DNA from 2 places in the Nostoc cf. commune SO-36 genome. Region 1 is predicted to be linked to the other one. Evidence: riboswitches for the same ligand, from Rfam matches in the RefSeq annotation. Region 1 holds a riboswitch; the other holds the start of a gene.
What was found. A riboswitch is a leader RNA that binds a small molecule or an ion and turns the genes downstream of it on or off. The one in region 1 is predicted to bind cobalamin.
Positions count from the first base shown of each region.

Region 1 (12,873 bases):
ATTGCAATCTCTATCGCTTGGACTAGCTCTTTTAATTACGAATTAATTTTTTAGCCAATCGCCACAATAGAGAAAACGGTAAAATTAATATCGCCTTTAACGTTTGCACAAACTGACTTAATCGACCTTTGCGGATAGCACGGGGAGAAGACTGGCGTTGCAAGATTGCTAGATTTTCTCGAATTGTCGCTGTAGTGGGATGATTAACTCCTAACACCCGTTGGCACATTGCCAAAGCATCACTGTATAGTGGTTCGGCATCGCTGTACCTCCCTTGGCTATCGTAGAGGGAAGCTAAATTGTTCAAGCTAGTGGCGACATCAGGATGGTCGCCAGCAAACAGGCGCTTTCTCATTGCCAAAGCATCACTGTATAGTGGTTCGGCATCGCTGTACCTCCCTTGGCTATTGTAGAGGAAAGCTAAATTGTTCAAGCTAGTGGCGACATCTGGATGGTCGCCAGCAAACAGGCGCTTTGTCATTGCCAAAGCATCACTGTATAGTGGTTCGGCATCGCTGTACCTCCCTTGGCTATCGTAGAGGGAAGCTAAATTGTTCAAGCTATTAGCCACATCAGGATGGTCGCCAGCAAACAGGCGCTTTCTCATTGCCAAAGCATCACTGTATAGTGGTTCGGCATCGCTGTACCTTCCTTGGCTTTTGTAGAGTGCTGCTAAATTGTTCAAGCCACTAGCCACATCAGGATGGTCGCCAGCAAACAGGCGCTTTCTCATTGCCAAAGCATCACTGTATAGTGGTTCGGCATCGCTGTACCTCCCTTGGCTTTTGTAGAGGAAAGCTAAATTGTTCAAGCTAGTAGCGACATAGGGATGGTTGTCAGCAAACAGGCGCTTTCTCATTGCCAAAGCATCACTCAATAGTGGTTCGGCATCGCTGTACCTCCCTTGGCTATCGTAGAGTGCTGCTAAATTGTTCAAGCTACTAGCCACATCAGGATGGTCGCCAGCAAACAGGCGCTTTGTCATTGCCAAAGCATCACTCAATAGTGGTTCGGCATCGCTGTACCTCCCTTGGCTATTGTAGAGTGCTGCTAAACTGTTCAAGCTACTAGCCACATCAGCATGGTCGCCAGCAAACAGGCGCTTTCTCATTGCCAAAGCATCACTGTATAGTGGTTCGGCATCGCTGTACCTCCCTTGGCTATCGTAGAGTCCTGCTAAATTGTTCAAGTTACTAGCCACATCAGGATGGTCGCCAGCAAACAGGCGCTTTGTCATTGCCAAAGCATCACTCAATAGTGGTTCGGCATCGCTGTACCTCCCTTGGCTATAGTAGAGTGCTGCTAAATTGTTCAAGCTATTAGCGACATTGGGATGGTCGCCAGCAAACAGAGCTTGGCAAACATTTACGCCATCCTCATACCAAGGTTCTGCTAATTTATATAATCCTTGTCCATCATAAAATCTTCCTATACCCACAAATATCCACAGTACTTGCTTGTTAGGCACTGATGCTGTGAAAAATGTCTGTGCTTCTGTGGCTTCCTTTATCTCTGCAATTAAACGTTTTCCTATATCTTCAAGATGAAGAATAACATCTTTGAAGAATTCAATATCTTTAGAAGTAGGTGAATCAGGAAGGGTTTGGGCAAAGGCTATCATGGCGGTGGCAAAGGTTGTTTCTAAAACTGATTTGGTTTCGCCAGCGTCGGCTAACTGCTCTTGCAAAAACCACCGCACTAAGGCATGAATTTTATAACATCCTGCTCTTTCTTCTACCAGTTGCAGCAAGTTGCGCCCGTAGAGTTGATTTTTAACTGCGTTTAATTCATCTTCTGACCAAGTTAAAAAAGGCAAGAGAGCCGGGAGCGGGGAGCAGGGGGGACTGTTTTCTTCACCTTGGAAGGTGTCTAAGTCTCCTACTTCCGTTTGTGGGCTGTTTTTCTCCTCTGCTCCCCTGCTCCCCTGCTCCTCTGCTTTTTGACTTTCTGTTGCCACCCAAATAACCAATTCCCAAAGAATCTGTACAGGAGAAAATAAACTCAAAAATATTCCTAGTTGTTGCGCCAGTGGGTTGAGTTCTGACCAAGTTAAAGCAAAGGCGGCTTTGACTCCCAGTTGAGTTGAGTTGAGAGTTTTCCGGTCTTGTAAAGCTGCTTCTGTTAATTTACGTTCTTGCAATCGCCCAAACATGATATCTAAAGATATGTCCGGGTCGCGTATTAAATAACCTCCCACTAACTCTATCCCCAAGGGCAAATATTCTAGACATTCACATATTGCTGTTGCGGCTTGTGGTTGGTTTTCGACTCGCTTATCTTTTTCGCCCAACAGTCGTTTTAACAGTTCTAAGGCTTTACCTGGTTCTTTTTGGGGTGAGAGAACATCTAAGGGAATCTCTTGAATAAAATTCGGGTCTAAATTTCGCAGTCGAGTAGTAATTAAGACTTGGAAGCGATTATTGTTGGGAATGACTTCGCGGAGGTTGTCTAAATCAGTTACGTCATCGAAGACGATTAAAATCGGAAAGGGAGAGTCGGGATATTTAGACCAACACCAGGCGACTTGTTCTTTAAGGTTTAAAAGTCTTCCTCCTAGTTCTTGGGGAATCTCCAAACTAAACTGCAACCCAAAAAACTCTAAAACTTCGGCGGCGAGATTGGTTTCTCTGTCGTTAAACCAGGTAATCCCGCCATAATCTTGTTGATATCGTCTGGCGTATTGGGTGGCTAATTCAGTTTTGCCTACGCCACCCATTCCCGCTATTGCTACATAATTTCCGCGCTGCAAGTCTTCATGCAGTATTGTCAGTTCCGTTTCTCGCCCGACAAAATTAACAGAACCGCGATAGGGGATAAATTTTGTGGGAATTAGCTGCTTTTGCCCCTCAATAATTTGAGTGCCAATGTTAACTTGAGAATAAGGGGCGGCATAAGCGCCAACTTTGTCGGCAAACTTGCCAGATTCTTCAGGCATACATAGTTAATTTTTGCTGTTCACAAAAACTGAAAGACCTCTCTCCAAACCTCTCTCCTAAAAGGAGAGAGGCTTTGAATCTTGCTCCCCTTCCCTTGTAGGGAAGGGGCTGGGGTTAGGTCACACGCTAACTTTTAGTGAGAATTTAAAAAGACTGATTTTCAATATTTCCTGTCCCACCTGGCATTACTACCTGACCAATTTTATCTGCTAATTTTTCCAGGTTAGGCATAGCCAGAATTTCAGCCAATTTAGGATTTGGTTCTGCTTTAGCTGCTGCGGCCAATTCTTGCATAGCTTGAGCCACTTCAGGGTTAGCTTTAGCAGCCGATTCTATCTCTAGTACAGCCTTACCATAATCGAGTGGTTGCTCTGGCGCTTTCTCAATAGCAACTACAGTCTGGGGAGACTGTTTTTTAAGAGTGACGAGAAACTTGCCAGTCTTATCCACTAAAGTTTCTGTTATCTTTTCGGTTGTTTTTTCTAAGGCTTTGGTGGCTATTATAGTACCAACAGCGATCGCCGCAGTTTCAAGTATCATATCCTGCCTTGACTATGTATATCCTATTTACTATTAACACACCGTTTTAGTTCTAAATTCCGCAATTTAGTTCATAAATTTAGATATAGCTGAGTTTTTTAGATATTTAAATATTTTATCGAACAGAATTCAGGAGTCAGGAGTCAGAATGGGCTAAACGCCCCGCTACCGCTAACAGAATGAATTCTGTGCGAGTGGCGGATAGCGGAGCATTAGCGAGTATTCGAGCGTTGCGTCTGAATAACCGGCGTTTTTGCACCCCCACCAAATCTACAATTTGGTGGTCTTCTCTACGAGACGCAAGCGCAAACAATTCCTGCGCGGTCGGAATCCCCGACTGATAGCGGAGCGGTAGCGAGTATTCGAGCGTCGCGTCTTGATTCTGACTCCTGAATTCTGACTTCTGAATTCTTCTTCAATGCTTTTTTTACACACTACATCGTGTACAGTCTTTCTATTTTTGAGTGTTTGGCGGTGCGTTAGGCTGAAGCCGTAACTCACCCTACTGGCTTTAAGTATAAAATTATGATTTTTATTAACAAACCCATGCGTTTCATCAACAAACTCATGTGTTTCATCAACAAACCCATGCGTTTCATTAACAAACCCATGCGTTTCATTAACAAACCCATGCGTTTCATTAACAAACTCATGCGTTTCATCAACAAACTCATGCGTTTCATCAACAAACTCATGCGTTTCATCAACAAACTCATGCGTTTCGTCAACAAAAGCATAATTTTTGCGACAAATACTGATATTTACATTATATTTAGATACTAATTTGTGAGGATTTTACTGAACTAAAATCGGGCTTTAGTAAGTCAAACTAGCTCTAAAGCAATAAAAAGGATACATTTATGCCTGCTCAAAAACGTACATACCGCGTTTTAGAAAAAGCTGAATTAAGAGTGGCGGGGCTGAAAGCAATTGATCCTAGTATGGATTTTGGGGATGCTCGCAATTTGCAAAACATGACACAATTAATTGAGCAGTACCGTAGCAAGATAGACGCTTATAATACTGCTTTAACCGTGATCAACTCTTCTAGAAATGAGATGGAAGAATTGGATAAAACTTTAAGTGACCTCACTGAGAAAATGCTCATTGGAGTTGCTTTTAAATACGGCAAAGATAGCCGAGAATATGAAATGGCGGGTGCTGTTCGGAAAAGCGATCGCATTCGCAAAAGCTTAGTCACCCGCTTAAAAAATAGTACAGAACAAGTATCTACTAATAACACCCAAACCGTATAGTTTTATCACTCAAGTTATTACAAAAGTCTTCGTTTTACAGCACTTTTGAACTAAATTCAGCAACGTTAAAATTTCACTTAGTTTGAAAGATATTTTGTACCATTTTTTTGTCTGCATTTGCTGCCGCCTTATCTAACTCTGCAATCTCACCAGCGTCTAATTGCCAACCTAACGCACCAAGATTCTGCCTCGCCTGTTCGACGCTCTTTGCTCCAGGGATGGGAATAGTCCCTTTACAGATGCACCAATTAATTGCCACCTGTGACATGGTTTTATTTCTGAACTGTGCCACCTCTTGCAAACATCCCAAAAGCGATCGCATTCCTGGTAATATCTGCCTAAATAATAGACCTCGGATGCCTTTAGGCCAAGGGCCTTGCTCAGAGTATTTTCCTGTTAGTAGTCCCAAAGCTAGCGGGCTGTAGGCAATCAATTTAATTCCCAACTCATCACAAAGGTCTTTGAGTTTTAGCTGAGTGACAGGATATGTAGACGATAAAGAGTATTGAACTTGCAGAGTACTAATCGGTACACCTCGTTCAGCAAACTTTATCTGCACTTGCTTAAGCCGTTTCGGCCCATAATTGGATAGTCCCACTCCCTTGACCAGTCCTTGCTCATAGACATCGGCAAGACCATCCAACAATCCTTCTTCTTGCCAAAGAGCATAGTTTGCTGTAGACCAGTGCATCTGTACCAAATCTACATTCTTTCCCAACCGTTGAGCAGATGCTTTGCAAGCATTAACCATTGATTGGCGTGTCCATCTCCACGGGTAAGCAGCCAACTTAGTAGCAATACAAATATTTTCTTTACCTAAACCGACATATTCTCGGTTGAATCGTCCTAAAAGTAACTCACTCCGACCATTCAATCTGCCAGTTCCGTAAGAATCACCTGTATCAAATAAGGTCACACCGTTGCTTACACAAAGGTTAAAAACGGCTTGCAACTGGTCATCCATACTTTCGTTATATCCCCACAGCAGTTGGTTGCCCCAAGCCCAAGTGCCGCAGCCCATGATTGGGAGTAAAAGTTTTTGGAGACTCTGCATCTTTGCTCCCTGTAAATTGCTTTATTAATTATCAGACATATATAGCGGTTCCCACTCAGATGCGGTACAAGATTATATCGCCAGGTGTAGGGGCACGGCAGTGCCCATAGGTGTCAACTTAACGTGAAAGCCAGCCTAGAACCCAATACGGTTCAGTTAAGGCTAAAACCTTTTGTGAAATCAATTTTTTTAATGAACCACAGAGGCGCAGAGAACACAGAGAGAAGGAAAAATGCTTAACTGAACTGTATTGGCCTAGAACCAGTTTTTACATATTGTCTCGTTGTCTCGTTGTCTCGTTCCCAGTCTCTGACTGGGAATGCCCTCATAGAGGCTCCGCCTCCCTTGCTGGCGGCAGAGCCGCTATGATGAGCATTTCCAGCCCAGAGGCTGGAAACGAGATTTGAAAAGGCTTTCAGCTTAAGTTGACACCAATGGGCAGTGCCGTGCCCCTACGGGTGTACCTCACGTAAACGAGAACCGCCATAGCAGGTATTAAGGCGCGAGTCCCATGATTAGCAAACAAAGTATTCCCCAAAATAAGGGGCTTTTGCAAGGAAAAGAACGGAAAATTATTTTTAAATCTTTGGTTTTCCTTTACGATAATATCAATAAGCTGACACTATTGAGAAAAAGCTTGCTCAACTCAGAACCTTGCCTACTAAGGCTTGTATTTTACAAGGTAAAGATTTTACGATTTGTGTGTACACCATAGCACGCAAGGGGAGAGTGAAAAACTGCATTTTAAACGCTTAGAGAGTAATTTATGAATGAAAAAACAGTAAAAGTGATTGAAGCGAATTTATTGCCAAAAGGGGATTATGTTTCATCAGGATTTTCCACGATTCAACCAGATTCGTGTTTCCCTAATATAATGTTGGGAAATAAATATGATTCCTTTTGGTTATACTTGCGGCGAGATATCACTCATAACTGGTACGTGGATAAGCGACAGCAGGGTGTAGGATTTGTTAGCAGAGATGAAGCTCATATTTTATACAATACAGCTTTGAAATTTCGCGGTAAAAAAGCTTTAGAAATAGGTTGCTGGATGGGTTGGTCAGCTTGCCATTTAGCTCTGGGAGGAGTAGAGCTAGATGTAATCGATCCTATGCTATCTGAACAATTATTCAATGAAAGCGTCACAGATTCGTTGAAGTGGGCAGGCGTTAAAGAATCTGTGAATTTAATGCCAGGGTTTAGCCCTGAAAAAGTAGAGGAAATTGCAAATAAATTTCAACGTAAATGGTCATTAATATTTATAGATGGCAATCATGAAGCACCTGCTCCGCTCAACGATACAATTATCTGCGAACAATTTGCAGAAGCAGATGCTTTAATTTTATTTCATGATTTGGCTTCTCCCGATGTCGGTCAAGGTTTAGACTATTTAAAAGAGAAAGGATGGAACACAATGGTGTACCATACTATGCAAATTATGGGAGTTGCATGGCGAGGAAATGTTGAGCCTGTAATACATCAGCCTGATGCTAATATTGACTGGCGCTTACCTCCACATTTAAAAGATTATCCTGTTAGCGGTTCCATTCAAACCGTGGATAAAGATAAATTTGGAGAAATTCTCAGAGCAATTCGTCCATATACTTTATTGAGTGAAGCAAAGCTGTTCTCGCTTTATAGTCAGGCAAAACAAGTATATTCTTATCTTTTTTGGCTGCCAAAAATGTTGGTACAGGCGATCGCTAGAAATAAACGTATTAAGTACGATTAGCTTTAACAATAGCAGTATTATCTATATAGACATCTTGCAAAAGTTACTTTTGCAAGATGTTTAGAAAAGGTTAAATATAAAAGGGAAAGGGAAAATTCCATCCTTTTCCCCTTTTCTATTTACCCCCGCCCTTTTCCTCAGAGGGGGCTACCTTCCCTTTTTCCCCCTTCTGCAAGAAGTCTTATCTACCGCAAAACATCGCTTCGTGAAAAAAGCTTGACGGTGAAATGCTTTTGCAGTATGTTTGTACTATAAAGGCAATCAAGTATTGTGTAAAACTTTAACACTCCCGACTACGCCAACAAAAGAGCAGAAAATAAATGAAGCTATCTAAGGTAGACTTGAGCAGTTTAGTAGCGATCGCTCACTCTGACGGATATTTGCAATTGTTGCTAGATCGAGGCGATGAACTGGTGTTTTTGGAAAATTCCAGCGCCAATACAAGCTTATGAAGGATGCAAGAACTAAACGAGGTAATCGCCGAACGCCTGCATTGCCTTTTGAAGCAGAACCAATTGTCATGCTACCAGTTATCTCTTCAATGGCTATGGCTGTAGGCTATGATCGCAACGAACACATTTTGCAAGTTGAGTTTCAAAGTGGATCTGTTTATCAGTACTTAGGCGTAGACGAGGATACTTGGGAAGATTTACATTCTTCTGACTCAATAGGCAGCTTTTTCAATCAAGAGATTAAAGGTAGATATGAGTGCGATCGTTTAAATAATGCAGATTAACTAATGACCAATTCTTCCTTGATGGTACAAGCCCCTAAATTCATTTATGGATAGATAAGTTTTAAACAATGCAGGGTTCAAGCCCCCGGATAAATCCTGGGGCATTAATTGCGAATTGCGAATTGCGAATTGCGAATTGTGCTGACTGCATATAGAGTTTTCAATAATTCTTGCGTTGTGTAGGGTTTAAATAAATACTTAAACGTAGTCCAGCAATCCTTTGTTTAGAGACAATAGAGAAAGCCTATATAATATCTACCCAGTTATAATGACTACACTTGCATCTGCTGTTAAACCAAGAGCCGAAGATAGTTTTAGCATTACCTTTGCACCATTATCTCTTGAAGAAATCTACACCAAGTCGGATGATCCAGCCAATGGTGCTGTAGTTGTAATGAGTGGCATGGTTCGCAATAAAACCGATGGTAAACCTGTGATTGCTCTAGAGTATCAAGCTTATGAACCAATGGCATTGCGGATATTTTATCAAATCGCTGCTGATATTCGCTTATCTATGTCTGATGTGAATCGAGTAGCGATTTATCATCGCATTGGACGTTTGCGAGTTGGGGAAATCAGCGTTTTAGTCGCTGTGGGTTGTCCTCATCGGCGTGAGGCGTTTGAAGCTTGCCAATATGCTATTGATACACTCAAACACAATGCCCCTATATGGAAGAAAGAACATTGGGCAGATGGTTCTAGCAGTTGGGTGAGTATTGGTGCTTGTGAAACATCAAAAGAAAATTGTTAAGGTTGCAGAGACAATTGCCTAGGCTGGTGTTTTGTCTAAAGCAAGCTAAGTTTTCAGATGCTTTAGTACTCTACCAACCCAAAATTGCTGCGTGAGGGTGGAAAAGTTTTTTCGTTTTGTCAAGTTTGTGGATATCTAGCATAGTTCCTTTGGTAGACTACTAGACTAAGAATAAAGTTTAGCTTCAAGGAGAAGAGGAAAAATTGAATCGGTTTTCTTGGGCTTGATTTTAGGGAACTTATATCAATCTCGTGCTAAATTACTAAAGCTTGGGGTTGGGAAACTCCGGTGAAATTCCGGGACTGTGCCGCAGCTGTGATGGGATTACCCAAGTCAGAATGCCAACTCTCAAGATGTCCTCAAGACACATTTACCGTCTACTCCCTGCGTTGCACGGGGAAGGAGTTACAAGTTTGCTTTCTGGATTTGCCACTTGTCCTGGCTTGTTTTATGCTACACCCGCCGCCGATGGGATATTATCTCGAATTAGAATACCAGGTGGGATTATTAGTAGTCAGCAGTGCCGTGCGATCGCAGATATAGCAGAACAGCACGGTGGCAACTATGTAGATGTGACTAATCGAGCTAATCTACAAGTCCGCGAAATCCGCACGGGGATAAATGCTGAGGTTCTGAAGTACTTACAAGATATGGGATTGGGTTCTTGCAATAGCGCTGTAGACCACATCCGTAATATTATGACCAGCCCAACTGCTGGTATCGATCCGCTAGAATTAATCGACACCCGCCCTTTTGTCCAAGATTGGGATAATTATATTGCTGCACATCCCGCGCTTTCGGGACTGTCGGCAAAATTCAGCGTTTGCTTTGATGGTGGTGGGATAATTCGCGTGTGCGATCGCTTGAATGATATCCTATTTGCTGCTGTCTTAATTGACGGTAATGTTTATTTCCGCCTCCATCTCAGTGTCGGTGCAAAGGGGCAACCGCCCAGTGATATGAGAATTTTGTTACCACCAGAGAAATGTTTGCCCGTCTTGGCAGCTTTGGCAGATGTCTATTTAGCTCATAGTAAAACGACAAGTAAGCGTCGGCTACGTCTCTTAGAGTTATTAAATACTTTAGGTTGTGAAAATTATCTCCAGGAAGTTCAGCAGCGTCTAACTTTCCCTCTTTTGTATAGTGACCTAACCCCCCAACCCCCTTCCTTATTAGGGAAGGGGGAGGAATTCTCCCCTCTCCTTGTAGGAGAGGATCTGGGGGAGAGGTTAGATGTTAAGTATCAGCATATTGGCATCCATCCCCAACGTCAGAAAGGCTTATTTTACATTGGTGTCGTCTTACCCCTTGGGCGATTGGAGAGTAGCCAGATGAGGGGTTTAGCAGATTTAGCAACGAAATACGGTAGCGGCACTCTTCGATTAACCCCCTGGCAAAATCTGCTGTTAACAGATATTCCTCAGCAATGGGTTGGCGATGTCCTCCAAGAAATTGCTTTCTTAGGATTAGATTCCTCAGCAACTAATATCAAGAGTGCATTAGTTGCTTGTTCTGGAAAAAGGGGTTGCGCCGCTTCTGCCACAGACACTAAAAGTCATGCGTTGGCATTAGCAAAGTATCTTGAAACTCGCGTTACCCTAGATTGTCCAGTTAATATCCACTTTAGCGGCTGCAAAAAATCCTGCGCCCAGCATAGCAAGAGTGATATTACTCTGCTTGGTGTCAGCATTGAGGCTGACAATGGAACTGTGGAAGGCTATCACGTTTATGTTGGTGACAGCAAGGAGAAATTCGGACGTGAACTATATCAAAATGTAACTTTTGCCGAGCTACCGGCATTAATAGAGCGGATGCTATATGTATATGAAATTCAACGTCTAAATTCTAATGAGTCCTTTGGGAAATTTGCTAATCGATATGCAGAAAAATTGAACCACAGAGGCACAGAGAACACGGAGAAATAAGAGTTTGAGAGGTATTTTGCTTGAAGAAGAATTCAGGAGTCAGAATTCAGGAGTCAGACGCTCCTGCGTCGCTAACGCTGTGCTATCGAGCGTCTGGGGTTTTAAACTCCGTTTATTCATCTACCAGTCGCACAGAATTCAATTCTGTTAGCGATAGCGGGGCGTTTAGCCCATTCTGACTCCTGACTCCTGAATTCTGTTTGATAAATCCTTTAATAAATACTTAGAAATCTGCTTCTCTTCCTCTGTGTTCTCTGCGCCTCTGCGGTTAATAACAAATCAATCCAAAATCTAAAATCCCAAATCGAATGCCCGACTACATCCGAGATGCCAACGAAATTTACCGCAATTCTTTTGCAATCATCCGGTCAGAAGCGAACCTAGATGTGCTGCCGTCAGATGTAGCAAAAGTTGCTGTGCGTCTCATTCATGCCTGTGGAATGACGGATATTGTCACTGACTTGGGATATTCAGCAACAGCAGTACAATCTGCAAGAACAGCATTAGCAGCAGGAGCGCCGATTCTGTGCGATTGCCGAATGGTTGCCGATGGCGTTACCAGACGGCGGTTGTCTGCAAATAATCAAGTTATCTGTACTCTCAATGAGCCAGAAGTGCCAGAACTTGCCCAGCGTATGGGTACTACAAGGTCGGCAGCAGCTTTAGAATTATGGCGATCACACCTTGAAGGATCAGTGATTGCAATCGGTAATGCGCCCACAGCACTATTCCGGCTGTTAGAAATGCTCGATGAAGGAGTGCCTAAACCGGCGATTATCTTAGGCTTTCCAGTGGGGTTTGTTGGTGCAGCCGAATCGAAAGCCGCACTAGCAGCAGACAGCAGGAATGTACCATTTTTAACCTTACACGGTCGGCGCGGTGGAAGTGCGATCGCAGCCGCAGCAGTTAACGCCCTGGCAACGGAGGAAGAATGAACATGAAACCCAAAGGTCGTCTTTATGGAATTGGTGTCGGCCCAGGCGATCCAGAACTATTAACCCTAAAGGCGCTGCGGCTATTACGTGCCGCTCCTGTGGTAGCTTATCAATCAGCCACAGATAAAGAAAGTATTGCTAGAGCGATCGTGGCGCAGTATCTACCTGGTAATCAAATCGAGGTATTATTTCATCTCCCCCGCGCTTTGGAACCAGAAAAAGCCAAGTCTATTTATGATAAGGAAATTGAACCAATCGCTGACCATTTAGCGGCGGGTCGAGATGTCGTAGTGCTATGCGAGGGTGATCCATTTTTCTATGGTTCATTCATGTACGTGTTCACGCGGTTATGTGACCAGTATGAAACAGAAGTTGTCCCCGGAGTTTCTTCGCTGATGGCTTGTCCGGTAGCATTGGGTGTACCTTTCACCTATTACACCGATATTCTCACAGTCTTACCCGCGCCATTACCAGCAGAAGAACTGACTACACATCTGCTGATGACCGATGCAGCAGCAATTATGAAACTAGGTCGTCACTTTACCAAAGTACGAGATATCCTGCATAAATTAGGGCTAGCATCACGGGCAAGATATATTGAGCGGGCATCAACATCACAGCAACGCATCATACCTCTGGATGAAGTTGATCCAGATAAAGTACCCTATTTCTCGATGATTCTGATTCCAACTAAGAATCGGCTATAGACCTACTTTTCTTTTTGGTAAAGGTATTGTTTAACCGATGATTTAGACTTTACCATAAAGGAATACTTCAAAAAAAGTTGATGGTTTCTAATAGCACCTTCACTCCTGATACGATCGCTGCGGGCTTTCATGCCCTATCTGACCCCCTACGAATTCAGGTCTTAGAACTCCTACGCTCTCAAGAACTATGCGTGTGCGACCTATGCGACCACCTGGGAACTACTCAGTCCAAACTGTCTTTTCACCTCAAAACCCTGAAAGAAGCGGGTTTAGTTCGCGCTCGTCAAGAAGGGCGCTGGAT
Region 1 is NZ_AP025732.1:819,015-831,887, forward strand. Features, by position in the region: gene ANSO36C_RS03685 (tetratricopeptide repeat protein) at 32-2,935, opposite strand; gene ANSO36C_RS03690 (SPFH domain-containing protein) at 3,081-3,476, opposite strand; gene ANSO36C_RS03695 (hypothetical protein) at 3,974-4,213, opposite strand; gene ANSO36C_RS03700 (hypothetical protein) at 4,337-4,732, shown strand; gene ANSO36C_RS03705 (aldo/keto reductase) at 4,806-5,786, opposite strand; gene ANSO36C_RS03710 (class I SAM-dependent methyltransferase) at 6,553-7,518, shown strand; partial or broken gene ANSO36C_RS03715 (KTSC domain-containing protein) at 7,839-8,254, shown strand; gene ANSO36C_RS03720 (molybdenum cofactor biosynthesis protein MoaE) at 8,523-9,005, shown strand; adenosylcobalamin-variant (AdoCbl-variant) riboswitch at 9,275-9,357, shown strand; gene cobG (precorrin-3B synthase) at 9,344-10,930, shown strand; gene ANSO36C_RS03730 (precorrin-8X methylmutase) at 11,239-11,865, shown strand; gene ANSO36C_RS03735 (precorrin-2 C(20)-methyltransferase) at 11,868-12,572, shown strand; gene ANSO36C_RS03740 (ArsR/SmtB family transcription factor) at 12,653-12,873, shown strand, end outside.

Region 2 (14,028 bases), 370 kb from region 1:
TCTAAACCTACCTTAGCAAGCAATTCTAAACCATGTTCTTGTGCTTTTTGTTTGTTAATTCCTTTCACCTTTATCGGTGCATAAGTGACATTTTGCAGCACATTCATGTGGGGAAACAAATTAAAATGTTGAAATACCATCACCAACTGCTGGCGTACCCTAGCAATGTTTGCTTTAGGCTTGGTGATTTCTTGATCGTGAAAGTAGATTCTGCCTCTGGTGGGTTGTTCTAACAAGTTTATGCACCGCAAAAAGGTAGACTTACCTGAACCAGAAGGGCCTAATATAGCAACCACTTCTCCTTGATAAAACTCAGTGGAAATATCTTTGAGTACGTCGAGTTTGCCAAAGGATTTACACAAGAATTCTGTGCGAATTACTACATTATTCACTTTCCCGTAACCTCCTTTCTAAAGCAGATGCACCCAAGGTCATACCCATTACCAAAACATAGTAGATTAACCCTGCAAATAGCAGTGGTTCAAAATAAATATATTTATTTGCACCAACAATTTGGGCGCTGCGTAATATTTCCACCACGCCAATAGTTGACACTAGCGCGGAATCTTTAAGCAGCCCAATAGTTTCATTTACCAATGCGGGGAGAATGTTCTTCAATGCTTGGGGCAAAATCACATCCCACATCATCAACCAATAGGGAACACCCATAGACATCGCCGCTTCACTTTGCCCTTTATCCACCGCCTGAATTCCACCCCTGATGGTTTCCGACATATAAGCGCCAGAATTCAGGGTAAAAGTTAGCACCCCAGCCTGTAATGCGGAAATATCATAGCCTGTAAGCTGCGGTGTTGCGTAGTAAACCAATGCCAACTGTAATAACAAAGGTGTGCCTCGAAAAACAGAGGTGTAGGCGTTAGCAACCCAAGTAAGCGGTTTGATGCCGAGAATTTTTAATAGAGATAGTATTGTTCCCCAGATTAACCCCAAGGATACAGATAATAGCGTAAACAACAAAGTTAAAGGGATTCCCCGCAGAATAAAGGGAATGTCTGGAAGAATTCTGGTGAAATCGAGATTTAATCCACCTTTGGTAGGAGTTGAAGATGCAGAATTGGTGGTAATGTTTTGTGAAAACCATTTGGCGACAAGTTTATTTAATGTGCCATCGTCCTTCATTTGTTGAAGGACTTTGTTAAACGGTTCTACTAAGGAAGAACCTTTAGGAAAAGCGATCGCCGATCCACTTGCTTCCTCTGAGGGAATAACATTAAATTCTAAATCTGGGTTAGCTTGGGCAAATCCTTTAGCGACGGTATCCTCAATAATTGCGGCATCAATTCGCCCAGATTTGATTTCTTGAACGACTTCCGGCACTCTGTTGAGTTGCTTTAGCTGAATACCTGCAACTTTTTTAGCAATTTTCTGAGCATTTTGTTCTTGTATCGTTCCTAGTTGTACCCCAAGCTTTTTTCCTGATAAGTCTTGGGGTTGTTTCAGGTTACTACCTTTAGGAGCGACAATGGTATCTTTAGCTTCGTAATAAATAATTGAAAAATCAATATTTTTCTGACGTTCTGGAGTCGGAGTCATCCCAGCCATTACAAAGTCAGCCCGATTTGCTTGGAGTGCAGGAATTAACCCATTAAAATCAGATTCCATTATTTGAAGTTTAAACCCTAGTTTTTCAGCAAGGGTTTTGGCAATATCTATATCAAAGCCAACAATTTGGCGATCGCCTCCTTTAGTATCATAAAACTCATAAGGAGGATAATCTGGGGAAGTAATCAACGTCAGCGTGTCTTTACCTAAAGATGAGGCAGCTTTGAGAGAATTGCTATGTCCTGTGATGATGCTGATTCCTACTGCTGCTACAACCAGTATCGTTAATAGCCATCCTTTTTTTTTCTTCATAAAATATTCCGCACCTTAAACTGTTACATCAATCGAGCAAATAATACCTGTGATATCATGTCCGCTAAATGGCTATGGTGTACACACAAATCTTCTAAATATTTCTCCACATCTTGTCCTGCAATGCCATTGCATCGACTTGTTATGCCATTGCATCGACTTGTTATGCCATTGCATCGACTTGTTATGCCATTGCATCGACTTGTTATGCCATTGCATTGACTTGTTATGCTATTGCATCGACTTATTATGCTATTGCATCGACTTGACAAGTGGTAATTAATGCATGGTAAAGTCTCCGCTTAATCCCATGAAAACTTCAGAAGTGTCAAATTCTGACTTTAGTCGCTTCCAGCAGCTTAACGCTGGCATAAATAGTATCAATATAAGGTGTGGGAATTTGAGTGAGTTTTCCCAATTCTGCCACCGCGCCAACAATAGCGTCTATCTCGGTAGGGCGTCCGGCTTCAATATCTTGTAGCATTGAGGTTTTATGGGAACCAACGTTTTCTGCGCCATTAATTCGCTGTTCTAAAGTAATGCCAAACTTTATACCTAAAATTTCCGCGATCGCTTGAGTTTCTGTCATCATTTGCCGCGCTAGTTCACGGGTGAGGGGATAGCGGCAAATATCCTCTAGAGTAGCACCAGTTAAAGCACTGATGGGATTAAATGCCACATTTCCCCACAACTTGATCCAAATTTCCGTGCGAATTTGATTGCGGATTGGTGCTTTGAATCCTGCTTGTTTTAAAGTCTGTGCCAATAATTGGATGCGTTCTGTTTTACTGCCATCGATTTCACCAAGAGTAAAGCGATCGCCTTCAATATGCTTAATCACACCTGGTTCAATTATCTCAGTTGCTGGGTAAACAACGCAACCGATGGCACGGTCAGCACCGATACTAGCTTCAATAATGCCATTTGGGTCAACAGATTGAATCCGCGTACCTTCATACTCACTGCTATACTTGCGAAAGTACCACCAAGGAACGCCATTTTGGGCTGTCACCACCATCGTATCCGGGTTGTAGAGTGCAGGAGAAGAGGTGCGAATCGCTGGAACACTGTGAGCCTTTACAGTTAAAATTACTACATCTTGTGGCCCTGCTTCTTGAATATCGCTAGTTGCCAGAAATGGAGTAGCAATTTGACCAGAACCGTCTGCCATAAGCAACTTCAGCCCATTTTTTTGAATTGCCTCCAAATGAGAACCACGAGCAATTAGCGTCACTGTTTCACCTGCTAATGCCAGTTTTGCCCCTAAATATCCACCAATCGCACCCGCGCCAACAATACAAACTTTCATTTTGTCAAATTACTTATTATTTCTTACTCAGCACTTTTGAAGCTTTGCGTCGCTTTCAGCAGGTCTTGATGAACAGATTTTGAGGCAGCTACGAGCAATCCAGGCATACTATAGTTTTCACAAGTATGCAGTGGTGGTAAAGTCGAACCGTCTAGAGTAGTTACAATCCAGCCAGCCTCTTTTGCAATAAAAGCCAGTGCAGCACTATCAAGAAATTTACCCGATTTGATGACTGCTCCACTTAAATCGCCACTGAGAATACCATTGAGACTGGGAATTTCTATATCACTAGAGTAATCAGTCGCTATATCGATGACTTTATATCGATCTTTTAGTGAATCTGCGATCGCATTCATTCCCCATCCCAACAAAATTGCAGGTTTGGCGGATGTTATCTGTAATGGGGCACAAGCTTCTAAGGTCATTTCCAGTGTCCCTTTAAAAGCACCTCCACCTCGAAGGGCATAAAAATAAACGTTTTGGGCAGGAGAAATGGCAATTACTGCTTCAAACTCATCTGAATTTAGAATACTGAGAATAATTTGGTAATTAGAATGTCCATCCATGTAAAATTTCGTGCCATCAATTGGGTCGAGTGTGACTAAATAATCACCTTCTGAACCGAGGTTGGTAGCGCGAAAATACTTGGTGTTGTTAGAACTTTCATATTCTTCACCATAAAAGCGAATATCTGGGAAAGTCCCCAGTAGTACTACTTCTACTAGATTTTGAATAGCCACATCTGCATCAGTCAGTGCAGCACTAAAAAAGTTGCTTTCTTGTCCTTTAGCGGGAAGTGCAGCAATTTTTGGTTGAAGAAAATTAGCGTAGGCTGCTGCTACTTTCAGATGAGGAAGTAAAGTCTCTAAAATGAATCGAGTAGTTGGTGTTGTGGACATGACAGCAAACTCCTTTTAAAAATTAATCTATCGTTGGCAGAGACAATAGAATTCTATCTCTAGACAAAATTACGGTATCAATTTGAATGCAAAAATACCACTGTTGCTATATTACTTTCATCTGTATTGTCTCAAAGAGCCTATAGAAACATCACAATTTTTATCGTCAATTTAGGAGTTTAAAAAGATTTTTCATGGATAATCGTTAGCGCGATCGCCAATCTTCTAGAAGGTTCCCGTGTATTATACGGAAATTGGTACAAGTAGTGATTATTTATTCCACAAGGATAATTCCAGAACGATATAACCTACTAGCACCGCTCAAATAGCCATGCCAAAGCAGCATCAACATTACTAACCTGCTCCCCTGGCGGTATGGCTGGACGATTTACCATCACAACCTTCACGCTTAGTTCTCGCGCGGCAATAATCTTGGGCTTTGTGGCATCGCCACCGCTATTTTTACTCACAATCGTATCAATGTTGTTGTGAATCAAGATTTGCCTTTCATTATTCAAAGTAAATGGCCCGCGATCGCACAATACCATCCCCGGCGGCAGCAAAGCATCATTGCCAGGAGGGTCAATCATCCGCATTAGAAACCAAATTTTATCTAGGTGAGCAAAAGCGGCAAGTTCTTGCCTACCAACTGTCAAAAATACTCGCTGTGCTTGGTTTTGCAGAGATGCTGCTGCGGCTTCAACGCTATCAACTTCAATCCAGCGATCGCCACTGACTTTTTCCCAAGGCGGACGAATTAACATCAGACGGGGTACTCCAACTTCTGCTGCCGCATCTGCCGCATTGAAGGAAATCTGATTAGCAAAAGGATGGGTTGCATCAATTAATAAGTCGATTTGCATAACTCGCAGATAGCTAGCCAATCCAGCCACACCGCCAAAGCCTCCAACCCGTAAATCACCCAACGGTATTGAAGGTTCACGAGTGCGCCCAGCTAGAGACGTAATTACTTCTAACCCTTGGCTAGTCGCAATGGCAGCTAATTCTGCGGCATCTCCCGTCCCACCCAAAATCAAAACGCGCATCATTAAGATAAAGATGGAATCTTTGCCAAAATGCCTTTTTTTAACGCTTCTGGACGCTCTGACCAAGGTAGTAAACCATCTGCTTTAGCATAGTATTGGCTAGCACATTCCAGTACCGCAGATGCACTATCATCAACGGCTAAATCACCAAATAAATATGTTAATTTGCCTTTAGCAGAAAAGGCGACTACACAAGAACGATTACAGGCACTCATGCATTCAACTTCTTGAATTGGGAATTGATCTCGTAAATCCCAATCTTGTGCAAGCTGCTGAAGTTGGTGTAGAAGTTTTTGACCACCACTTTCACCTAAGCGTTTTCCATCTTGCCAAGTACTGGCACAAGTTTTGCAAACAAATAAAGTATGTTCAGCAACACCCAAGGGGCTAGTTGGGGAAATATTTACAGTAGTAGTCATCTGTACCTCGCAGAGATGTGGAATTGATAAATTTATTTCGGCGGGCATCCTGACTTACTCAATTTGGGATTTTCGATTACTTAGTTACTTAACCTCAAATTGGTTCACAGTTGCGGGACAGCGCCGGATTTGCACCGAACTTTCCCCGTTACCTCTGGTAGCTGACTCCCACCAGAACCGATTAACCTTATTAATCATACACTAGGCTCATCTGAGAATACGAAACGTCGTGCGATCGCAATAACTAATATTGATCATTTATCTAGCTAGCGGTAGGTTGGGTTGAGGAAGGAAACCCAACAGTAAGAATTCTTGATTTTGTTGGGTTTTACTAAAGTTCAACCCAACCTACAAATATTTTATTTTTTCAGAGTAATAAAAGACGTAAGGCAGATATTATAAGCAGTCGAAATTACTTTAAAATTAGGTGAATCGGACAACTGTTCGACCTTTACAGCCTACCAGCTATCCGACTCGGTTTTATATTCGGAGATCGTCATCAACCTCACTGGATTAGGCCTGGACTCTTTTTTGGTACGCCCGATGAATTCCCATTCACCAGTTCTGACACAAAAGAGTACTGCCACGAACCAACACAATCCGAAAACCCACGTTGTTGTTACGATTGTCACGCGCGTTATAGTTGCGATACGCCGAGCGGCAATTCCTGGGATTGTTGTTCCACGAACCACCACGCAGCAGCCGATGTCGCCTACCCCATTGTTTACATTAACACAATAGACTCGGAAGTAGAGAATTGACTTACAACATTTTCTAATTGCCAAGTAATAAATATTTGCTGGCGCAACTGCCATGTATTACCATGCTTTAAGTGGGCAACCCAACTCTGCATTGATTCACACATTTTTTCATATTCAATTTTTCTTTGATGATAGTCGCAGAGCATTTTCCGTAATCTTTTTCTTGCCAGACGCAGATTATCACTGCGTACCCTAATCCGGTCTGGTAAAAGGCGAAATCCAACAAAATTAGCGTCCGTGTTTTGGTTCAAACAATTGGCTTTTGATTGGATGCATTTTAACTCTTAAAGCTGCAAGATATTCCTCTATTCTAACTCTGGCGTTTTGCAAAAACACTTTGTCATCTGAAAATAAGGCAAAATCGTCTACATAACGAATATATTGAGATGCTTTGATTTGTTCTTTAACAAAATGGTCAAAGCTATTTAGATATATATTTGCAAAAAATTGGCTGGTTAGATTGCCAATTGGTATACCATGTCTTCTTTCAAGAGGTGTGAGTAAATCATCTCCAATAAAATAATTAAGTACTGGCTCTTGATGATTGCTACTATCAATAATGGTATTGATTAACCAGAGTATATCAGGACATTTAATTTTACGATATATCAGTGATTTCAATATTTCATGGTCGATACTAGGAAAATATTTACGAATATCAGCTTGCAGAACATAACGGCTGGAACGAGCAAATTTAGTAAAGCGATGTAAAGCGCGGTGAGAGCCAAAACCAACACGATTTGCGTAGGAATCGCTGATAAATGTGCGTTCAAATATGGGAAAAATGACGTTACACAGAGCATGATGCACAACTCTGTCACGATAAGGAGCGGCTGAAATTATTCGCAGTTTGGGTTCAAAAATTTGAAATGTGGTGTAGTTTCCAGGACGGTATGTTTTTGAACTGTAATTCTTCTTGCAGTTGAAATAACTCTTGCTCTAGATTGTAATTAAACTCTAAAACATTCTCTCGAAAACGTTTTACCCCGTTGTGCTTGCTGGGCGGCTGATAGCAAATTCTCAAATGCTATAATTTCATTCCAAAGATTTCCATATCGTTTCATTTAAATTAACCCACGCAGGTGGGTTTTGTCTGTGTAGCCGCGATTTCTAATCGCCTGGGTTATTAATAATTTCATTCTAAAGTTGCTGGTGGAATATTTTTTAATTGGAAATACCTGGTTTAATTTTTTGCTGTTTTATCCATCCACCCAAATCAGTGCCAATCTCATTTAAAAGTTTTTGAGCATATTCATAACGTTCTGTCTGAATTAAGTTAAATTCTAAAAGTAAACGAGTTTGATAGCGCAAAATATCTAACTTACTATTCAATAATTCTAAATGGGCTAATTTCTCTTTAGCATACCGTGCTATGATCAGAACATCTAATAAATTGTATAGTTCTGTAATAATCCGATTTCCTAGCAAAAATTTATGATCTCTAGGAAGACGATTTAAAATTGGTACATACCACTTGATTAAATCGTAAGTTTTTTGTATTATTGGTAAATCACTCATCCATACAAAATTAAATAAAAAATTGATCGCGCAGAGCGCGAGACATTAAGAAGGGTGAAGAAATAAAGAGCAGAGTGCTAAAGGGCAATAGTGTAAAGGGCTACTAAGTCCTGCCACGAACCAACACAACCCGAAAACCCACGCTGCCGTTACGATTGACACGCGCGTAATAGCCGCGATACGCCGAGCGGCAAGACCTGGTATCGCTGAGCCAAGAACCACCACGCAGCAGCCGATCTTGATTATTATCAGCTAACCAAGCGCTTCCGTTTTTTGGCGCTCCGTTATAATTTTTGTGCCACTCATCCTGACACCATTCCCATATATTACCATGCATATCAAATAAACCAAAGGGGTTGGCAGGAAATTTCCCTACATCTGTTGTTTCCCCATACTGGACTTGGTAATTCGCTAAATCAGTTGTAATCGTTTCGCCAAAATAAAACGGCGTAGTCGTTCCCGCACGACATGCATATTCCCATTCTGCCTCACTGGGTAAGCGATAGGTTTCTTGAGTCTTTTTAGATAGCCGAGCGCAAAACTCAATTGCATCATCCCAAGAAACCTGTTCAACAGGTCGATTAGCACCTTGAAAATTGGATGGTTCGGGATTTAAATCAATATTAACCTTGGGTAAAGCAGCAACGGCTTTCCATTGGCTCTGAGTTACGGGAAATTTACCCATAAAAAAGGGTTGAATGGTGACGGAGTGCTGTGGACTTTCATCGCTAGTTCTTTCTGGCTCACTCTCTGGTGAACCCATGAGAAATTCACCACCAGGAATTGACACCATTTCCAGAACTACGTCATTACCCAAGCTTTCTCTAAAAAACTTGGCGCGTCCTTTACTGCTGTTGATGGTTTGTCCTTGAGCATCCACCTTCACGATGTCAAACTCAAATTGATTAGGTTCATTTTCTAGAACAGGTTCAGATGGTTTTTGTTGATTAATAAACCTTGCTTCTATTGGTGCTACATCTTCTTCTCTCAAACTTAAAATATCTTGCAAGCGTTTTAAAGCATTGCGCTGTTTCTGACTAGGTGGATACTGTTTGAGTCGAGAAAATGTTTGCTCATAACGTTGCAATTTTTCCTGGCGTTTGCGATAAGGTTCGAGAACCTCAAATTCAATTGCATTAGCGTCATCAACAGATAATTCAAATTTAGGTGATTTTAACTTCTTCCGAAACTCATCCAGATAATCGCGGTTAATATCAGAAATCTCTCCTTCATCGTCAAGAGCAATTATCTCAACTTCCTTACGATACTTTAGTTTAGGATCATCCTTGGGTGACTTCGCCAGAAAAATCGGTTCACCCTTTTTTATGTAATATAACTCTGGCGTCATGTCGGGAGATTCTTCTTGCACTTTGCTTTTGGCAAAGTCATGCAACTCATCCACCGCAATCAAACCATCCCCGTCCTTATCGGCTGTACCTTTCTCAAGCCCTTCTATCAAATATTTAGTGTAAATCGACAAGTTTGAGTCATCAGATTCATAAGCTTTTTGTGTTGAGGTGCAAGCTGTGAGAATTGCTCTTCCCTCACCGCCTAATTGCTTTTGCAAGTCAATATTATCAACACCAATATCTTTGGCTGTAACACCTCTGGCAAAAGCAGCACTAAAGCAGCAATCTAAAATTACTACCTGTCGCTTAGATTTGCTGCTGTTAATTGAGTCGTGTACATATTTGGCGACTATGGCTGTGTATGGGAGCAATTGATTCTGATTTTTTTGAGTTCCGCGAGTCGAAAAGTAAAAGTCGCCATTTTGTAATGTCACGCCATGACCAGAAAAGTAAAGCAACAGCAAGTCATCTTTATCAGAATTAGCATAAAAGTTATAAATTTCTCTTTCCATATCTGGCTTTTGGGGATTTTTTAGCACCGTGACATCCCCTGGAGCAAAACCACCGATTTCGGTGTTTACTAAAACTCGCTCCATCGCTTCAACATCATTTACAGCCTTGGGTAGCGCTGCTAGTCCTGGTTCGTATTCGCTAATCCCGATTAGCAGTGCTATCTTCTTAACCATCGTTGCTGTTTGATTGATTTTTGATAAATTCTTGTGCTTTTTGGAGAGCAAATTCAAACTCTTCGCGGCTGCTGGCTTCTAGGTTGAGTTCTCTACTGCCATCAGCACTGGCTTTAACCAATAGCTTAATTGGTTTGTTGCCGAAGCGATCGCCTAGAAAATTAAACAAAGTTTTAATATTAGCGGCGTTAACTTGTGCATTTAACAACCCCCACACAAAGCCACTGATGCTCTTTGTACCCTTGGGTGCGTTTTCCACTGCAACTAAATCTGCATCTTCTACGCCATCTACTTCTCTTAACTGAGGTAATAAATTTTCTACTTCTGTTTGCAATTCCTCATCGTCTAAACCTAGTTCAGCTAGAGAAATCGTCACCTGAACATTAGATATTGCTGCCATGATGAATCGCTTAAGTATTTTTTGGGTATTTTTTAATGATTGTATCGTTAATTCTGGCTAGTTTAGTAAATATCCGGGGAGCGATACCTGCGGCGGGCTACGCCAACGCATTTGTTATTTCGAGGTTCGCATTTGTTACTTCGGGGTTCGCATTTGTTACTTCAGGGTTCGCATTTGTTACTTCAGGGTTCGCATTTGTTATTTCGGGGTTCGCATTTGTTATTTCGGGGTTCGCATTTGTTATTTCGGGGTTCGCATTTGTTATTTCGGGGTTCGCATTTGTTACTCCGGGGTTCGCATTTGTTACTCCGGGGTTCGCATTTGTTACTCCGGGGTTCGCATTTGTTACTCCGGGGTTCGCATTTGTTACTCCGGGGTTCGCATTTGTTACTCCGGGGTTCGCATTTGCTACTCCGGGGTTCGCATTTGCTATTTCGGAGACTACATTAGAATTAAAATATCTGAAGCTGGGGATATGAAATTGCGATCGCTATATGCTCCTATTAATTCTGATGGTAGTGCGATCGCTGCATAAAATCGGCAGGTTACGTAAAATAATTGGGGATAACTTATTTTTTGCAAGTCGTTAAGTAGATGATGGGGATAGTTGACCAGTTGGGGATATCTTCGGTAAGCTAACTGTAACTTTAGTTCCTTGCCCCACTTCACTAGACAAGGTAATATTGCCACCATGTAACTCCACACAAGCTTTAGCGATCGCTAGCCCCAAACCTGTACCAGGAATTGTGTCAACGTTACTTCCACGACTGAAAGATTGAAATAAATTTTCTTGATCTGCGATCGGGATACCGATTCCCTGATCTTTGATATAAAAGATAACTTCTGATTCTTTGCCAACGAGGTGGAATTCCACAGTACCTCCATCTGGAGAGTACTTAATTGCATTGGACATTAAGTTAATAAAAATCTGCTGCAAAAGTCCGCGATCGCCCCAAAATCCGTGGTTATTTCCTGTAATTTTAAAAATTAATTCGTGGCGATCGCCTGCTGTTTCTCGCTCTTGTTCTATAAGGTCAGAAAAAAATTGTAGCAAATCTAATGCAATTGGTTTAAACTCAGGTTTTCCTAGTTCCAATTGGTTAACCAAAAGCATATCATCCACGAGTTTGGACATATACCTTGTTTTCTGTTCAATGATTCCCAAAAACCTCTGCTGTTTAGACTCGTCTAGTTGCTGGCTATGTTTTACCAAAGTTGATGCAGCAGCAAGAATTGAAGTTAGCGGCGTTCGATATTCATGGGAAACCGTTGCAATAATTTGAGATTTAAATATATTTAGTTGCTTTTCTTTGGCAAGGGCTGCTTGAGTTTGGGCTAGCAATTCTGCCTGTTGGATAGCGATCGCTAATTGCACTGAAACTTCGTTGAGCATCTCTACATCATCAGTTTGCCACTGTCGCTCCCCAGAATTATGGTGAGCAATCAATAAACCCCAAAGTTTGGGGGTTGGGTTCCCATTGTTACTCAGATTAATGGGAACCACCAGACTTGCCTTAGTATTAAATTGCTCTTTTAGGCTGACACAATTACACAAACCTAGCTCATAGATATAAGGAATTGGGGATTGGGAAAACTCTTCCCTAGTTATCAATACTCTGTCTCCTTGTATCCTTGTGCCATTGTCCCCAGCCTCAATGCGATCGCACACTGCTACTGATGAGGCAACTATTTTACCATCTGTATCTGGGCGAACTGATATACCATCACGCGATCGCACTTCAGAAGTTGCTGTACTTCGGCTACAGCTGTATTCAAAATTTGCTCTAAGTTTAGAGACTGGCGAATTCGTAAAGCAGTCGTGGCAATTAGGCGTTGACGCTCTTGAGTTTTGATCAGTTGGGCTTGCAAGGACGATTGTCTAATGGCATTACGGACTGCTAGTTGCAGTACATCTTGTGTCAGATGTTGCTTGACTAAATAATCTAAAGCACCCCGTTTCATTACTTGCACAGCGATCTCTTCATCACCCCGCCCTGTCAACATAATCACTGGCACAGAAGTTTTAAATATCTCCTGCTGCATCTGATCGAAGAGTTCTAACCCACTCATATCAGGTAGGCAAAAATCCAGCAGAATCACATCGCAGGGTACTTTTTGGCACAAAGCAAGTCCTTCTTCTGCACAGTCTGCCTCCAAAATCTGGTAGGACTGGTGCGGATCTTTCAAAAGATATCGACGATAAATTTTCCGATCTGCGGCACTATCATCGATGATAAGTAGCGTCCGTATGTCCAACATAAGGTTGTGAGGATCGGGGAGCCATATAGATCCCTTTTATCCAGATTGGGTTTTTATTGCATAATTCTAAAAATAATATAAAATAAGTATAAATAAAATCTAAATTATTTAGTAAATCTAAAGCAATAGAACTAGTAAAAACAGGAAGATGGGGAAAAAACATCTACCAGAGACAAGCAAACACAGTGACTCAAAGAGGAAAGTGTCGCTGTGCCCTCTGAGCGATCTCTTTTATTATCCTGATATCCCTACTGCCTGATTAACAAAATACAAACAAATTAATCCAAGACGGGCGGCGTATTGGCTTCAAGCCAGTAATCCACAAATGCCTGAATCGTCTTTTTTAATTCCTGAGCATCCATCGGCTTTACCAGATATCCATTTGCACCCTTTTGGTAGCACAATTCAATATCCTTGGGGTTAGATGATGTAGTAAAAACAACGATGGGGATTCCTTTGAAACTATTGTCTTGCTTGAGCCGATCTAAAATATCACGGCCATCAATACCTGGCAAATTCAGATCGAGCAAGATTACAGAAGGTCGTAATGCTACTTTAGAGTTGGGTGGGTCTTCGTCTTTACTGTAGACATCATTTCCCTGTTGAGAGAGAAACTCTAAAACCTCATCTCCATTAGTGCAGCGATGTATAGGGTTCTGGACGGACATACGCTGCATCAGACGTTGCAGAATCCGAAAATCTTCATTGCTGTCCTCAACAACGAGCAGAGGTTCATGAAGTTTTTTTATCATTCGTGGTATTAAAAGAACTTAACAAAAATATATATTTAGCTACTATCTTAAACTATTCCAGCGTAAAATAGAATATCGAGCCAACGCCGACGGTAGATTCAACCCAAACTTTACCGTTATGAAGCTCAACAATCTTCTTAACAATAGCTAGTCCTGCACCGGCTCCACCACCATACTTTTGCTGAGAGTGGAGCCGCTTAAATAATCTAAAGATGGTTGCTAGATGATGCTGTGGAATTCCAATACCGTTATCGCGGATGTAAAAAGTGATTGGGGATTGGGTATGGGCTAATAGTTCTTCTCCCCCTGCCTCTTCTTGAGAAAGGTAGCCAATTTCCATCCATTGCTCTGCCTTATCGTTGTATTTAAAGGCATTGCCAAGCAGATTACTGAAGACTTCATTAACGAGAATTCGGTCACACAAAATTGTTGGTAAAGGCCGAGGAATGCGAATATCTACAAACTGAGAGTCTTGGCGACTAGCACGAAAAACGTCAATTACTTCGTTGAGTAATTTGTTGATGTCAGTTGCTTGCAAGCGCAGTTGCGCTTGTCCTAACTGCGAGAGTCGCAGTAGGGCATCAATCAGAGTTTCCATCCGTACAGATAAGGATACTACTGTTTGCAAACACTCAATTCCGTCATCATCTAATACTTGGGCATAGTCTTCTAACAGCACTGTCGAAAAATTATAAATGCCTCGTAAAGGTTCCTTGAGGTCATGAGAAGCGGCGTAGGCAAAGGATGCTAGTTCT
Region 2 is NZ_AP025732.1:448,859-462,886, reverse strand. Features, by position in the region: gene ANSO36C_RS02110 (amino acid ABC transporter ATP-binding protein) at 1-392, opposite strand, end outside; gene ANSO36C_RS02105 (ABC transporter permease subunit) at 385-1,875, opposite strand; gene ANSO36C_RS02100 (2-dehydropantoate 2-reductase) at 2,204-3,184, opposite strand; gene ANSO36C_RS02095 (inositol monophosphatase family protein) at 3,208-4,083, opposite strand; gene ANSO36C_RS02090 (cobalt-precorrin-6A reductase) at 4,395-5,129, opposite strand; gene ANSO36C_RS02085 (DUF1636 family protein) at 5,132-5,548, opposite strand; cobalamin riboswitch at 5,571-5,745, opposite strand; gene ANSO36C_RS02080 (hypothetical protein) at 6,104-6,247, opposite strand; partial or broken gene ANSO36C_RS02075 (reverse transcriptase domain-containing protein) at 6,273-7,373, opposite strand; gene avd (diversity-generating retroelement protein Avd) at 7,474-7,827, opposite strand; gene ANSO36C_RS02065 (caspase, EACC1-associated type) at 7,931-9,862, opposite strand; gene ANSO36C_RS02060 (sugar ABC transporter permease) at 9,855-10,262, opposite strand; gene ANSO36C_RS34695 (GAF domain-containing sensor histidine kinase) at 10,849-11,931, opposite strand; gene ANSO36C_RS34690 (response regulator) at 11,949-12,521, opposite strand; gene ANSO36C_RS02050 (response regulator) at 12,800-13,273, opposite strand; gene ANSO36C_RS02045 (ATP-binding protein) at 13,326-14,028, opposite strand, start outside.
Region 2: another riboswitch for cobalamin. It lies ahead of ANSO36C_RS02085 (DUF1636 family protein); the one in region 1 lies ahead of cobG (precorrin-3B synthase).